3 regions of the Lelliottia sp. RD5 genome follow, and region 1 is predicted to be linked to each of the others. Evidence: riboswitches for the same ligand, from Rfam matches in the RefSeq annotation. Region 1 holds a riboswitch; each other region holds the start of a gene.
The links. A riboswitch is a leader RNA that binds a small molecule or an ion and turns the genes downstream of it on or off. The one in region 1 is predicted to bind thiamine pyrophosphate.
Positions count from the first base shown of each region.

Region 2: it holds a riboswitch for thiamine pyrophosphate, as region 1 does, so the genes downstream of both, thiM (hydroxyethylthiazole kinase) here and thiB (thiamine ABC transporter substrate binding subunit) in region 1, are expected to answer to the same signal.
Region 3: it holds a riboswitch for thiamine pyrophosphate, as region 1 does, so the genes downstream of both, thiC (phosphomethylpyrimidine synthase ThiC) here and thiB (thiamine ABC transporter substrate binding subunit) in region 1, are expected to answer to the same signal.

Region 1 covers NZ_JBVYHQ010000006.1:127,847-132,535, forward strand. The annotation lists gene thiP (thiamine/thiamine pyrophosphate ABC transporter permease ThiP) at 1-824, opposite strand, end outside; gene thiB (thiamine ABC transporter substrate binding subunit) at 800-1,783, opposite strand; TPP riboswitch at 1,815-1,915, opposite strand; gene sgrR (HTH-type transcriptional regulator SgrR) at 1,952-3,607, opposite strand; gene sgrT (glucose uptake inhibitor SgrT) at 3,696-3,848, shown strand; gene AC0LWE_RS17780 (sugar efflux transporter) at 3,966-4,689, shown strand, end outside.
Region 2 covers NZ_JBVYHQ010000003.1:371,049-375,737, reverse strand. The annotation lists gene AC0LWE_RS12715 (PfkB family carbohydrate kinase) at 1-118, shown strand, start outside; gene AC0LWE_RS12710 (GntR family transcriptional regulator) at 92-838, opposite strand; gene thiD (bifunctional hydroxymethylpyrimidine kinase/phosphomethylpyrimidine kinase) at 888-1,688, opposite strand; gene thiM (hydroxyethylthiazole kinase) at 1,685-2,455, opposite strand; TPP riboswitch at 2,491-2,587, opposite strand; gene AC0LWE_RS12695 (hypothetical protein) at 3,258-3,761, shown strand; gene AC0LWE_RS12690 (diaminobutyrate--2-oxoglutarate transaminase) at 4,050-4,689, shown strand, end outside.
Region 3 covers NZ_JBVYHQ010000013.1:17,266-21,954, reverse strand. The annotation lists gene hemE (uroporphyrinogen decarboxylase) at 1-140, opposite strand, end outside; gene nudC (NAD(+) diphosphatase) at 185-961, opposite strand; gene rsd (sigma D regulator) at 1,058-1,555, shown strand; TPP riboswitch at 1,657-1,765, shown strand; gene thiC (phosphomethylpyrimidine synthase ThiC) at 1,931-3,823, shown strand; gene thiE (thiamine phosphate synthase) at 3,823-4,458, shown strand; gene AC0LWE_RS21950 (HesA/MoeB/ThiF family protein) at 4,451-4,689, shown strand, end outside.

The sequences.
Region 1 (4,689 bases):
ACCTGATGGCTACCCACCGCGATCGCTTTGCTCAGGCGCTGGCTGAGCAGCACCAGCCCCAGACAGCAGAACATCTGAACCATCGCCAGGATCGCCGCACGGCCCGGATCGTAGTCAAAGCTGAGCGCCTGATATATCGCGAGTTCAATGGTTGTTGCCTGAGGCCCGCCCCCCAGCGACAGCACCGTTGCAAAGCTGGCGAAACAGAGCATGAAGATCAACGCGGCAACCGGGGGGATCTGGCGGCGCAGCCACGGCCATTCGACAAACCGGAAGAACGGCCAGCCGCGCATACCAAGCTGTGCGGCGAGCTGGCGCTGTTCACCGGGAATATTTTCCAGTGCCTGTAAAAACAGTCGCGTCGCCATCGGCATATTGAAAAAGACGTGGGCCAGTAAAATGCCCTGCAGACCGTAAGGCGAGAAGGTCCACTCGATACCAAAAACACTCAGTAGCGAAGCGATCCACCCCTGGCGGCCGTAAACGCTCAGAATGCCAAACACCGCGACCAGCACTGGTAAAATCAGCGTCATGGCGCAAAGGCGCAACAGGATTTGCCTGCCGGGGAAGCGTCGGCGGTACAGGGCGCGAGCCAGAAAAATCGCCGGCACGACGGAAATCAGCGCAGAGAGAAACGCCTGCCAGAAAGAGAAACGCACGACATGCCACAGATAGCTGTCATGCCAAAGCGCGACGAGATCGCTCTCTGGCGCGTTAAACCACAGCGCCAGAAAAGCACCCAGGCTGACGGCCACCATTAACGTGGCGGCAATCAGCCCCGGAATCAGCCAGCCGGGGATCAGCGGCTGACGGCGCGTTGCCATTCACTGATCCATGCTGCGCGCTGGCTGGAAACCTGCTGCGGGGTAAATTCCAGCGTCGTTTGTGGTTTGGTCAACTGATCAAAGCCCGCAGGCAGCGTCACGTTGGTCACCGGATACATCCAGTTGCCGGTCGGGATCGCATTCTGGAATGCCGGTGAAACCATAAATTTCAGGAACTTTTCAGCCAGTTCAGGCTGTTTGCTGGCTGCCGTACGTGCGGCCACTTCCACCTGCAAATAGTGCCCCTCAGAGAAATTCGCCGCCGCGTAATGGTCTTTTTTCTCTTCGATGAAGTGATATGCCGGCGAGGTGGTGTAGCTCAGAACCAGGTCGCTTTCGCCTTTGAGGAACAGGCCGTAGGCTTCGCTCCAGCCTTTGGTGACGGTAACGGTTTTCGCCGCCAGCTTCTGCCACGCTTCTGGCGCGTTGTCACCGTAGACTTTTTGCATCCACAGCAGCAGGCCCAGACCCGGCGTGCTGGTGCGCGGGTCCTGGTAAATCACGCGCCATTTCTGGTCGCTTTCAACGAGTTCTTTCAGGCTCTTAGGCGGATTCTTGAGTTTGTTTTTGTCATACACAAACGCGAAGTAGCCGTAATCGAACGGCACGAACGTGTCATTTTTCCAGCCGCCGGGAACGTTAACCGCCTCGGAGGGCACGCCGCTTTTGGCGAACAGTTTGGTTTGTGAGGCCGCGTCCAGCAGATTATTGTCGAGGCCCAGCACCACGTCGGCTTTGCTGTTTTTACCTTCCATGCGCAGACGGTTCAGCAGCGAGACGCCGTCTTCCAGCGCCACGAATTTCATCTCGCAGTTGCAGTCGGCTTCAAAGGCTTTTTTGACGACCGGTCCAGGGCCCCAGTCAGCGGCGAAGGAGTCGTAGGTGTAGACCGTTAACACGGGCTTGGCAAAAACAGGCAGCGCAAACAGCGCCAGCAGGGGGAGAACTTTTTTTAACACTTTGCACCTCAAAGTTGAGTGGCAAAGGATTTTGAGCGACAGCCTCAAATCCCTTCGCCGGCGTTATCCGGATCAGGTTCGACGGGTATTATCTCAGCGCACATCATTGATGCAGCACCCCGTTGAGAACAGCAGTAGTGTAATGACTTGGTGAATATTACGAAAGTGTTATGGTTCCGGCGGTGCAAACCAGGCTGATTTAAAGTCAAACCAGCCTAAGGTGTTCATTCTCAAACCGCGCATACTGCGCTGCCCCTGGATCATCAGCCAGTGGTGGATCAGCGGAACCATCGCCTGCTGCGACAGCAACTGCTGGCACCAGACGGCGAGATTCATCTCCCCGGCCCGCCATTGCGCGGCGTCCTGCTGCCAGTCGCGGGCAATACAGTGCTGGATCAGCGGAATTTCAAACAGATGTGAGAACAGGGAGAAGTCGAGCGGCAAGGTGAAATTCGCGCTGTTGAGCCAGATATCGCTCACCGCTTCGCCGCGATGCCACTCATCGTATTCCACTTCCTGAATCTCGAGCTTCACGCCCTCTGCCGCCAGCAGTTTGCTCATGATTCTGGCGATAAAACGGTGCTCAACGTGTTCGCGATAATAGGTCAGGGTGATGGATTCCAGCCCGGCGGGTTTCTCGCCGCGTCCGGGGCGGGCATGGTGCCAGCGAGGAAGCAGCCCATACGCCGGGAACCAGTAAGTCTGGTGCTGATCTTCCGCCTGATAAATCAGATTGGCGGGGGCGAGAATTTGGCTCACCCACTGGCGCACCTCTCGACTGGCTCCGCGATGCGTGCGGGCATCAAACAGCAGGTAGTAACAGCCCTCTTCAAGTCGGCTCTCAACGGCTTTTTCGCCTTCGGTGGGGCCTTCCAGCGTCAGGCCTGGACTGAACTCTTCGCTGATGTCGGGCAATACCCAGACATTCACTTCGTCAATCAGTGCGCGATAACCAAAGTAGTCATCAAAGGCGCGGATCTTGAGTTGATTATTGTTGTTGCGCGTCACCGCATAAGGGCCCGTGCCGACAGGCTGACTGGAGAAATGAGGCATCGATTGCCACTCGTGCGGCAAAATCATCGACGGCACATAGCCCATCAGCCATGGCAGCCACTGATCGGGCTGCGAAAGTTCGATGTCCAGCGTCCAGGCCGTTGGCGAGTGGATGCGCGAGATATGAGAATAGAGCGGCAGTTCGCGGGCACGTTGCAGCGACGCGATAACATCGTCCATTTCCAGCTCACGTCCATGATGAAAATGAATGCCTGGACGCAAAAAGAAACGCCAGTGCAGGGGCGAAAGCTGTTGCCAGTGGTGAGCAATATCGGCTTCCAGTTCCCCGTTTTCCTCATTTATGCGCGTCAGGCCACTAAAGATCTGCCTCGCCATGTGCGTTTCGGATCGACGTAATGCGCTGCCGGGTAACAAATTTTTCATCGGGCGATAGTAGAGAACGCGCAGAATATGGCGTCCCTGGCGGAAGCTACGCCCCAGATGGGACACCAGCATTTGACGCACCGCAGCCTTATCGCCGACCAGTTGCACCAGCTGATCAATCCGATCCTGCTCCAGCAGATCCTCGGCGCGCTGTTGTTGCAGGGCTAGGCCGGTATAGAGGAACGTCAAACGCGAGCGTTTACCGCGCCCGGCTTCGGCTTCCCAGTTGAGCCAGCCCTGCTGCTGCATGGTGTTGAGCAGCGTGCGCATATGGCGGCGTGAACAGTTCAGGAGTTCAGCCAGTTCGTTGAGCGTGGTCTCCCGCTCCAGGCCTTCGCAGCATTGCCAGAGGCGGATGAATTGTTGTTGCAGACGACCTGACGCCATAAAAGGGGAACTCCTGCCAAAAAATCATCAATTTATTAATCCCTATATTAAGCCAATAATCATTTCCGATGAAGCAAGGGAGTGAATGATGAAGAGGTCAACCGCACGTCAGTTTTATCAGCAGTACTTTTTAGCGACAAAAGGAGTGTCCTGGCTGGCCCGCCAGTGCGCCGAGCAGCGGCTGAAAATGCTGGAAGAATTGATGCAGTGGGAGGTTACGCAAACGACCTCGGATCGCTGACTTGCCTCGATCATGTGTGACTGAGTATTGGTGCTTATCACCCGCCAGCAAAATGTTTTTGCTGGCTTTTTTCGTTTACTATTCCCTCTGTTTTTTCGTTTTAACAAGGATCTGAGCATGCTCTGGTTGATGACGATGGGTCGGCGCCTGAATGGGGTGTACGCCGCTTTTATGCTGGTGGCGTTTATGATGGGCGTGGCGGGAGCGCTTCAGGCTCCGACGTTGAGCCTGTTCCTCAGCCGCGAAGTCGGCGCGCAGCCGTTTTGGGTTGGGCTCTTTTATACCGTCAACGCCATCGCCGGGATCCTGGTGAGCCTGTGGCTGGCAAAACGCTCGGACAGTCAGGGCGATCGCCGCAAGCTGATTTTGTTTTGCTGTGCGATGGCGATCGGTAATGCGCTGTTGTTCGCGTTCAACCGCCATTATCTGACGCTTATCACCTGTGGCGTGCTGCTGGCATCGCTGGCCAATACCGCTATGCCACAGCTCTTTGCCCTGGCGCGCGAGTATGCCGATAACTCGGCACGAGAAGTGGTGATGTTCAGCTCAGTAATGCGTGCGCAGTTATCCTTAGCGTGGGTCATCGGCCCGCCGCTGGCGTTTATGATCGCGCTGAATTATGGCTTTACCGTGATGTTTTCTATCGCGGCGGGGATTTTTGCGATCAGTCTGGTGCTGATCGCGTGCGTACTGCCGTCGGTTGCCCGGATAGAGCAGGCGACCGATAAACCCGTGACGCAGATTAGCGGCTGGCAGAACAAAAATGTGCGCATGTTGTTTATCGCCTCGACGCTGATGTGGACTTGCAACACCATGTACATCATCGATATGCCGCTGTGGA
Region 2 (4,689 bases), on a different contig from region 1:
GGGCTTTGCTGATGCTGTCGCGCTGGGAAATGCAGTGGCGGCGTGGGTCGTCAGTCACCGCGGCGGCGACTGTGCGCCGACGCGCGAGGCATTACTCCTCGCACACAAAGACATATAAATCGCTTCGGCAGTAGCTGATGCTGTACTCAATGGGCCGGTGTTGCTGGTCAAGCGCAACCTGCTTGATCACCAGCACCGGAATTTTTTCGTCCATGTTGATATGCTTCTGGAACTCACTGTCCGGCATCCGGGCGCTCACACGAGAACGCGTGCGCTGCGGGAAAACGTTTTGGCTACGGAAATAGTCATACAGTGAAATACCAATTGCATCCGGGTCGTGAATGAGTCCAACCGGAACCCAGGACTCTTCAATGGAGACCGCATCTTCGTCCACGTAGCGAATGCGTTTAAGCATAAAAACGTCACTTTGCGGAGCGATGGACAATTCCCCCGCCACGTCATCCGGGCATTTCACGATCCGCTTGTTGACCCACAGCGTGTCAGGTTTTTTGCCACGCAACACAACCTGCTGAGAAAATCCGCGCGCCTCTTTCAGCGAGTATTCAAAGATATTGTTGATTTGCGTCCCGTAACCGCGGGCGCGCGTCACCACGCCCTCTTCTTCCAGCGCCTGCATCGCTTTACGCACGGTGATGCGTGACACACCGGTCAGTTGGCTCAAATCGCGTTCACCCGGCAAAATATTGCCATGCTCCAGCGCGCCGCTACGGACGGCGTTTTTTACCGTCTCGGCGAACTTGAGGTATAACGGAGTATTATCCGCTGCCGCAATACGTTCATTTAGCTGAGCAATTAACCGGGTATGCGCTTGTTCCATCTCTCTTTTCCAGGCCGAAAATCCTTATCCAGTATACTCGTTCGGGGCATTACCACCATGCATGAAAATGGTGTACCGGGCCAATACCGTGACCGACTTCGAGACTGTCAGCTTTTTCCAGCGCGCGCGATAGCCAAATTTTGGCCTCCATCACCGTATCCTCCCAACTATCATGACGTGGGCGGAGTGCAGCCAGCGCTGCCGATAGCGTGCAGCCGGTACCATGGGTGTTTTTGGTCATGACGCGTGGCGCGGTGAATCGCTGGATACGCTCACGCGTGAAGAGCCAGTCCGGGCTTTCAGGATCGTCAAGATGGCCGCCTTTCATCAGCACTGCCTCGCAGCCAAGCGCCAGAAGTGCGCGCCCCTGCTCTTTCATCTCGTGCTCGGTACGGGCATGAGGCGCATCCAGCAGCGCCGCCGCCTCCGGCAAATTTGGCGTGATCAGCGCGACGTGCGGCAGAAGATGTTTTCGCAGAGTTTCGACTGCAGCAGGAGATAGCAGCGGATCGCCACTTTTCGCCAGCATCACCGTATCAAGTACCACGTTTTTAACGCGATAATGTTTGAGGCGCTCCGCGACCGCTTCCACGATATCCGCCTCTGCCAGCATGCCGATTTTGGTGGAATCAATGCGAACATCGCTGAACACAGAGTCCAGCTGGGCACCGACAAAATCCGGTTCGATACGATACACCGACTGCACGCCGCGCGTATTTTGCGCCACCAGTGCGGTAATGACCGAGCAGCCATACGCCCCAAGGGCGGAGAAGGTTTTCAGATCCGCCTGAATCCCGGCGCCACCACTCGGATCAGTGCCAGCAATGGTTAATGCGTTGATACGTTTCATGCCTGCACCTCCAAGTTCCAGAGTGCGTCAATAAATGTGCAGGCAAAGCTTCCCGGTCCACGGCTTTGTTTGATAGCCACGCTTCCGGCGTGTTTCATAAACCCGCATGCCGCGGCAACATTGTCCAGCCGGTCGCCAGGCAATGAACAGCTTGCCGCGACAACGGCCGATAGCGCACAGCCGGTCCCCACGACGCGCGTCATCATCACATCGCCCCCGGTGATGCTCTGCGTGCGTTGCCCATCGGTGATGTAATCCACTTCGCCCGTCACCGCGACAATGGCATTGGTCTGTCGGGCAAGGGCTATCGCGGCAGGCAACGCACTGGAAGCGGTATCGGTGGTGTCAACGCCTCGCCCACCGGCGCTCATACCGGCAAGCGCGAGAATTTCCGAGGCATTACCGCGGATCGCCGCAGGTTTGAGTGAGAGGATTTGCTGGCAAAAACGGGTGCGGTACGCAAGCGCACCCACGGCGACGGGATCCAACGTCCACGGTTTTCCAGCGGCCACTGCACTTTCAATTGCCCGACGCATCGCTTGCGCGCGCGGCGCGGTCAGCGTTCCGACGTTGATCAGTAAGGCATCAGCCATCGCGGCAAATTGCTCTGCCTCTTCGGCTTCAATCACCATTGCGGGAGACGCGTCAAGTGCCAGCAATACGTTGGCCGTAAAGGTTTGCACCACATCGTTGGTCATGCAGTGTGTGAGCGGGGAACGCGTACGGAAGTGATGTAAGGCGTGTAAATCGAGTCGGTCAGGCTGCATATTTCGCTCCTGCCTTGCGCGAAGAAGCGATAACCCTAAAAGTCACCTGACTTCCCTACGCTGGCATTATCCAGATCAGGTGGTACGGGTATTTCTCAGCCTTCACAAGGAAGGGCACCCCGAGTCAAATTACCTAAAACATCAGTAATCGGGACAGCGTAGAGGAAGTGATTATCTTAAGCAAGCGTCTTAGCCCCCTCTTTCCCGATCATAAAATGCTGTAAACATTTATTATTTCAGGCGTACTTAGGTTGAGTCACTACCTATATATGTAAACATTAAATATCCTTGATTTTTTAGGATTAATAATCTTTCCCCCATGAATAAAACCCTATTCACGCCCAACTCTTCAGACTATTACAAACAAAATAAAATCAATTAAAACAACGCTATATATAATAATCAGTCAACCCATAATTACTTATTCATTCGTATATTACGTGATCTAAATCAAATGCAAATGAAGCGAATTACGGGATAGTTGCCCAAGGTAACCAATTCGTTTCTGTGTAAGAGTCGCTATAAACTTAATGATTTATAATAATATGGTAGAAAATGTTAAAACTTATTATTGTCTCGGCAATCGTATCGATTTCCCTGGTCGGCACAGGGATTTTTATCGGCGTGATATATAAAAATACGGTTAGCAATATGGCAGAAAATTGCATCAGCCAATGACTGGGATTTCATTGTCTCGTCATTATGGAAACAACCACTTTAAATGCCTAACCACTACAAATAACCTGGAAACAACCAGTTTATTTCACAGTGTCGTTTAATAAAAACATATTAGGATCAATGAATGATGAAGATGATATTAGCGGTTTTGGTTTGCGCGGCGACGCTTTCGGGTTGTACGACAGAATCACAGCGCATTGCCAATTGCACAAGTACGGGTGTAAGCCTGGATACGTGTTATAAAGTTGAGCATGATAATCAAAATGTTATCCGCGCCGCAGCACTTCAGAATGCGTACAACCGTTCAGCTGTATACGCGCAGCAATATGATAATAAGCATCATCATCATGGTGTAGATCAACATGCGCAGGCCGCACACGTTGCCGATCCATTACGTGAAGCGTCATTCTCGGCAAATGGAATTCATGCAACGGTCAGTAATGGTTTCTTTACTGCCACTATTAACGGCAAAAAAGCCACAGTAAAACGTTTCAATGCCAATGCTTACGAAATTAAAGGCGCGGGATATGTTCTTTCTATTACCCTGGACGACAACGGAATTACCGATGCGTCATGGAATAAGACGCAGGGCAGAGACAATGGATTACTTCAGGTCATTCAGAAGTAACGTACGGGCGGCCGAAAAAGCCGCCTTTATCGCTTTCATCAGCGCGGCTTTTGAGTGCGCGGATCTGTGAGATTTTTTTCTGTGTTTTGATACGATAAAACTACAGCAAAAACATCGATTTACCTCCCCTTCGCCAACACCTTTACATTGTAACAAAACAGTAAACAAATTAACCATTGAGCCACGCGCCAAAAGGCTCTATATTGGCCGCGTTTTTTACCTGACCCATCCTTAACTAACTATTAATTCAATCGAGGCGTATAAGCCAGCCCCGGTTGTAGGAGTGATATGATGACGGATAAAGTCCGTATTGACACCGTAGATGCCCACAAAAGCAACGAAACCTATCTGGCCCGTCAGGCCGAGTTTGAATCGAACGTCAGGAGTTATCCTCGCAAGCTGCCTTTAGCGATTACTAAAGCAGACGGCGTATGGATTACCGATGCAGATAATAAAGAATACCTTGACTGTCTTGCAGGCGCTGGCACCCTCGCGCTTGGCCATAACCATCCTGATGTGCTGAAAAGCATCCAAAATGTCATTACCAGCGGCTTGCCGTTACATACACTGGATCTGACAACTCCGTTGAAAGACGAGTTTTCTGAATATCTGCTCTCTCTGCTCCCTGGCCAGGGTAAAGAATATTGCCTGCAGTTCACCGGCCCATCCGGCGCTGACGCCGTTGAAGCTGCGCTGAAGCTGGCGAAAAAAGTGACCGGCCGTAGCAGCATTATTAGCTTCTCCGGCGGCTATCACGGCATGACCCACGGCGCGCTGTCCGTGACAGGTAACCTGTCACCGAAAGAAGCGGTCGATAACATGATGCCAGAAGTGCAGTTCATGCCTTATCCGCACCAGTACCGCTGCCCGCTGGGCATTGGTGGTGACGCGGGCGTGAAAGCGCTGACTTACTATTTCGACAACCTGA
Region 3 (4,689 bases), on a different contig from region 1:
ATAAAATCGCCCGCCTGCGCACGCGTGGCTTTATATTCCGGAAGATAACGGCCTGCCTGGCGCATCATCCACACCGGGGTGACATCAACGGGTTGGCGCAGCAGCGCGCGCAGATAACGATCGTTCTTCAGTTCGGTCATTTTGCAGGTTCCTTAAGCATCTTACCGCTAGTGTATCACGTCATTCAGGCTTCATAGTCGGCCCGACACATTGCCACGGTATCTTCTATCAGACGACGCGCCACGGTGCCCGGTGGCGGTAACAGCGGTAAATTGTCGTAGCGATACCAGTTTGCTTCCAACAACTCTTTCGGGTCGATAACGATCTCGCCGCTGTCATAGTCAGCCATAAAGGCCGTCATCAATGACATCGGGAAGGGCCACGGCTGAGAGGTAACGTAACGCAGATTTTTGACTTTAATCCCGCTCTCTTCCATCACTTCACGCGCGACGGTTTGCTCCAGCGTTTCGCCGACCTCAACAAATCCAGCCAGTACCGTGTGAATACCATTGCGGTGGCGGACATGCTGCGCCAGTAAAATCGAATCATCACGACGAATAGCAACGATGATGCACGGTGCAATTTGCGGGTAATAGCGCTCACGGCAGTGGCTGCACAGCAGCGCCCATTCGGTTTTACTTGGATGCATAGGATGACCGCAATAACCGCAGAACTTATGCGAACGGTAGAATTCGGCTAACTGCACCCCGCGTCCGGCCAGCTGAAACAGGCCCGCATCATGATCCATAACCTGACGTACCGATCCCATATCCTGACGGCGATTCTGTTGGATCAACCACACAGCATCGCCCTGCCATTCACCGATCTTTAATGCGGATTGCCCCACAAGATCGAATTGCCCGGCGTCGCCGTAAGGTAACTCTCCGGCGGGCAACCATAATTTTTGCTCATGGCTGACGATCCACCAGCCACGATCTAATTTTTCAATTATACGATCCATATCTATTGCACTACCTTCGCTTCACAGGCATGTTGATAACAATATTCTTACAAATTTAGGCGGGCAGCTTTTAACCTTAACCTTGCGGAGTCAAACATGCTAAACCAGCTAGAAAGCCTGACAGAGCGCGTTGGAGGAAGTAATAAACTGGTCGATCGCTGGCTGCACGTGCGTAAACAATTGCTTGTTGCCTACTATAATCTGGTTGGCATTAAGCCTGGCAAAGAATCCTATATGCGCCTGAATGAAAAAGCGCTGGATAATTTTTGTCAGAGTCTGGTGGATTACCTTTCCGACGGCCATTTCAATATTTATGAACGTATTATCCGTGAAATGGAAGGAACGAATCCGTATTTAGCGGCGACAAAACTCTATCCGCAGCTGGAAGCGAACACCCAGCAGATTATGGATTATTACGACTCCGCGCTCGAAAACGCGATCGACCAGGATAACTATCTGGAATTACAGCAGGCGCTGTCCGATCTGGGCGAAGCCCTGGAAGGGCGATTTACGCTGGAAGACAAGCTGATTGCCCTCGTGCTGGACCACAATTTGAAAGCCAGTAACGAACATAACGTCGCGCGACCTGCTTGAGTTATTAATCGTTAACGCGTAGTTTACAAACACGCCCCTCTCTGGAGGGGCATTACACGAAATTTTTCACGCTGCTTTTTGGACAGATGAAGAATACGTGTAAATTCTTGTCGGAGTGCCCAGTGCGTAAGCCGGGCTGAGACCGTTAATTCGGGATCCGCGGAACCTGATCAGGTTAATACCTGCGAAGGGAACAAGAGTCAAAACTCATTACACAAAACCATTCAAGTTGCATCTCCCCAGGAGCTTACCGAGTAAGTGACTGAGGTGAATGAAGGCAGCCAGCGCAGAGGCCGCTTGAGTGATGAAGTGTAATCTCCTCTTGGTTCATCCGTTGTCTGACAAGCCACTTCCTTTACTTTTATGGAATGAGCTATGTCTGCAAAATTGACCCGCCGCGAACAGCGCGCACAAGCACAACACTTCATCGATACGCTCGAAGGCACTGCTTTCCCGAGCTCAAAACGTATTTATATTATCGGTTCACAGGCTGATATCCGCGTGCCCATGCGTGAGATCCAGCTCAGTCCGACGCTTCTCGGCGGCAGCAAAGAAAATCCGCAGTTTGAGGATAACGAAGCGGTCCCGGTGTATGACACCTCCGGCCCCTATGGTGATACCGACGTTGCCATCAACGTTCAACAAGGGCTGGTAAAACTGCGCCAGCCCTGGATTGACGCGCGTAATGACACCGTGGCGCTCACCGTTCGCAGTTCCGCATACACTCAAGAACGTCTTGCAGATGAGGGGCTTGATGAACTGCGCTTTACCGGTCTGCTGACGCCAAAGCGGGCGAAATCAGGAAAATGCGTCACGCAGCTGCATTATGCCCGCCAGGGTATTGTGACCCCTGAAATGGAATTTATCGCCCTTCGCGAAAATATGGGCCGTGAGCGTATTCGCAGCGAAGTGCTTCGCCACCAGCATCCGGGTGAAGGTTTTGGCGCGCGTCTGCCGGAGAACATCACGCCCGAGTTTGTCCGTGACGAAGTGGCCGCAGGTCGCGCCATCATCCCCGCCAATATTAATCACCCAGAATCTGAGCCAATGATTATTGGGCGTAATTTCCTGGTGAAAGTTAACGCCAATATCGGCAACTCCGCCGTGACGTCATCCATTGAAGAAGAGGTCGAGAAGCTGGTGTGGTCTACACGCTGGGGGGCGGACACGGTTATGGACCTTTCGACCGGGCGCTACATTCACGAAACCCGCGAGTGGATTTTGCGAAACAGCCCCGTTCCTATCGGAACCGTGCCGATCTATCAGGCACTGGAGAAGGTCAACGGGATCGCGGAAGATCTGACCTGGGAAGCGTTCCGCGACACGTTACTTGAGCAGGCGGAACAAGGCGTTGATTACTTCACCATTCACGCAGGCGTACTGCTGCGCTACGTCCCGATGACCGCCACGCGTCTGACCGGAATTGTCTCGCGCGGGGGCTCCATTATGGCGAAATGGTGCCTGTCACATCATCAGGAAAATTTCCTTTACGAACACTTCCGCGAAATTTGCGAAATCTGCGCGGCCTACGATGTGTCTCTTTCGTTGGGCGATGGGTTGCGTCCTGGCTCCATTCGCGATGCCAACGATGAAGCGCAATTTGCCGAGCTGCATACGCTGGGCGAACTGACCAAAATCGCGTGGGAATATGACGTGCAGGTGATGATCGAAGGGCCAGGCCACGTCCCGATGCAGATGATTCGCCGCAACATGACCGAAGAGCTGGAGCACTGCCACGAAGCGCCGTTCTATACGCTGGGGCCGTTAACGACGGATATCGCGCCGGGCTACGACCACTTCACCTCAGGCATTGGCGCAGCAATGATCGGCTGGTTTGGCTGCGCGATGCTCTGTTACGTCACGCCAAAAGAACACCTGGGCTTACCCAACAAAGAAGATGTCAAACAGGGATTAATTACCTATAAAATTGCCGCTCACGCCGCTGACCTGGCGAAAGGCCATCCGGGCGCGCAAATCCGCGATAACGCCATGTCTAAAGCGCGCTTTGAATTTCGCTGGGAAGATCAGTTTAACCTGGCGCTCGACCCCTTCACCGCACGCGCGTATCACGACGAAACCCTGCCGCAGGAATCTGGCAAAGTGGCGCACTTCTGCTCCATGTGCGGACCAAAATTCTGCTCGATGAAAATCAGCCAGGAAGTGCGCGATTACGCCGCGAAACAGGCTATCGAAGTGGGTATGGCCGATATGTCAGAAAACTTTCGCGCGAAAGGTGGTGAAATCTACCTTAAAAAGGAGAAGGCATAATGTATCAGCCCGATTTTCCCTCCGTCCCCTTTCGCTTAGGTCTTTACCCCGTAGTAGATAGCGTGACGTGGATCGAGCGGCTGCTTCAGGCGGGCGTTAAAACGCTCCAGCTACGCATCAAAGATAAACGCGATGAAGACGTTGAGACTGACGTGGCACACGCCATTGCGCTGGGACGCCGTTATGGCGCTCGCTTGTTTATCAACGATTACTGGCGACTGGCGATTAAGCATCAGGCGTATGGCGTGCATCTGGGCCAGGAGGATCTGCAAACCACCGATCTCAGCGCCATCCGCCACGCCGGTTTACGCCTGGGCGTTTCGACACATGACAATATGGAGATCGACGTGGCGCTGGCGGCACGACCGTCCTATATCGCGCTCGGACATGTCTTTCCGACGCAAACCAAGCAGATGCCCTCCGCGCCGCAGGGTCTTGAGCAACTGACTCGTCATATTGAACGACTGGCAGATTACCCGACCGTCGCCATCGGTGGCATTAGCCTTGAACGTGTCCCTGCGGTACTGAAAACCGGCGTCGGGAGTGTTGCGGTGGTCAGCGCGATTACTCAGGCTTCAGACTGGCAGGTAGCCACAGCACAGCTATTGCAACTGGCAGGAGCGGGCGATGAATGACAGTGACTTCATGCGTTATAGCCGCCAAATCATGCTGGACGATATCGCCATCGACGGGCAGCAAAAATTGCTCGCCAGCCGGGTACTGATTATTGGTCTTGGCGGTTTAGGTGCGCCGGCGGCGCAATATCTGACGGGGGCGGGGATTGGAACGCTGGTATTAGCTGACGATGACGATATCCACTTAAGCAATTTACAACGGCAAACTCTGTTCACGATGGACGATCTCGG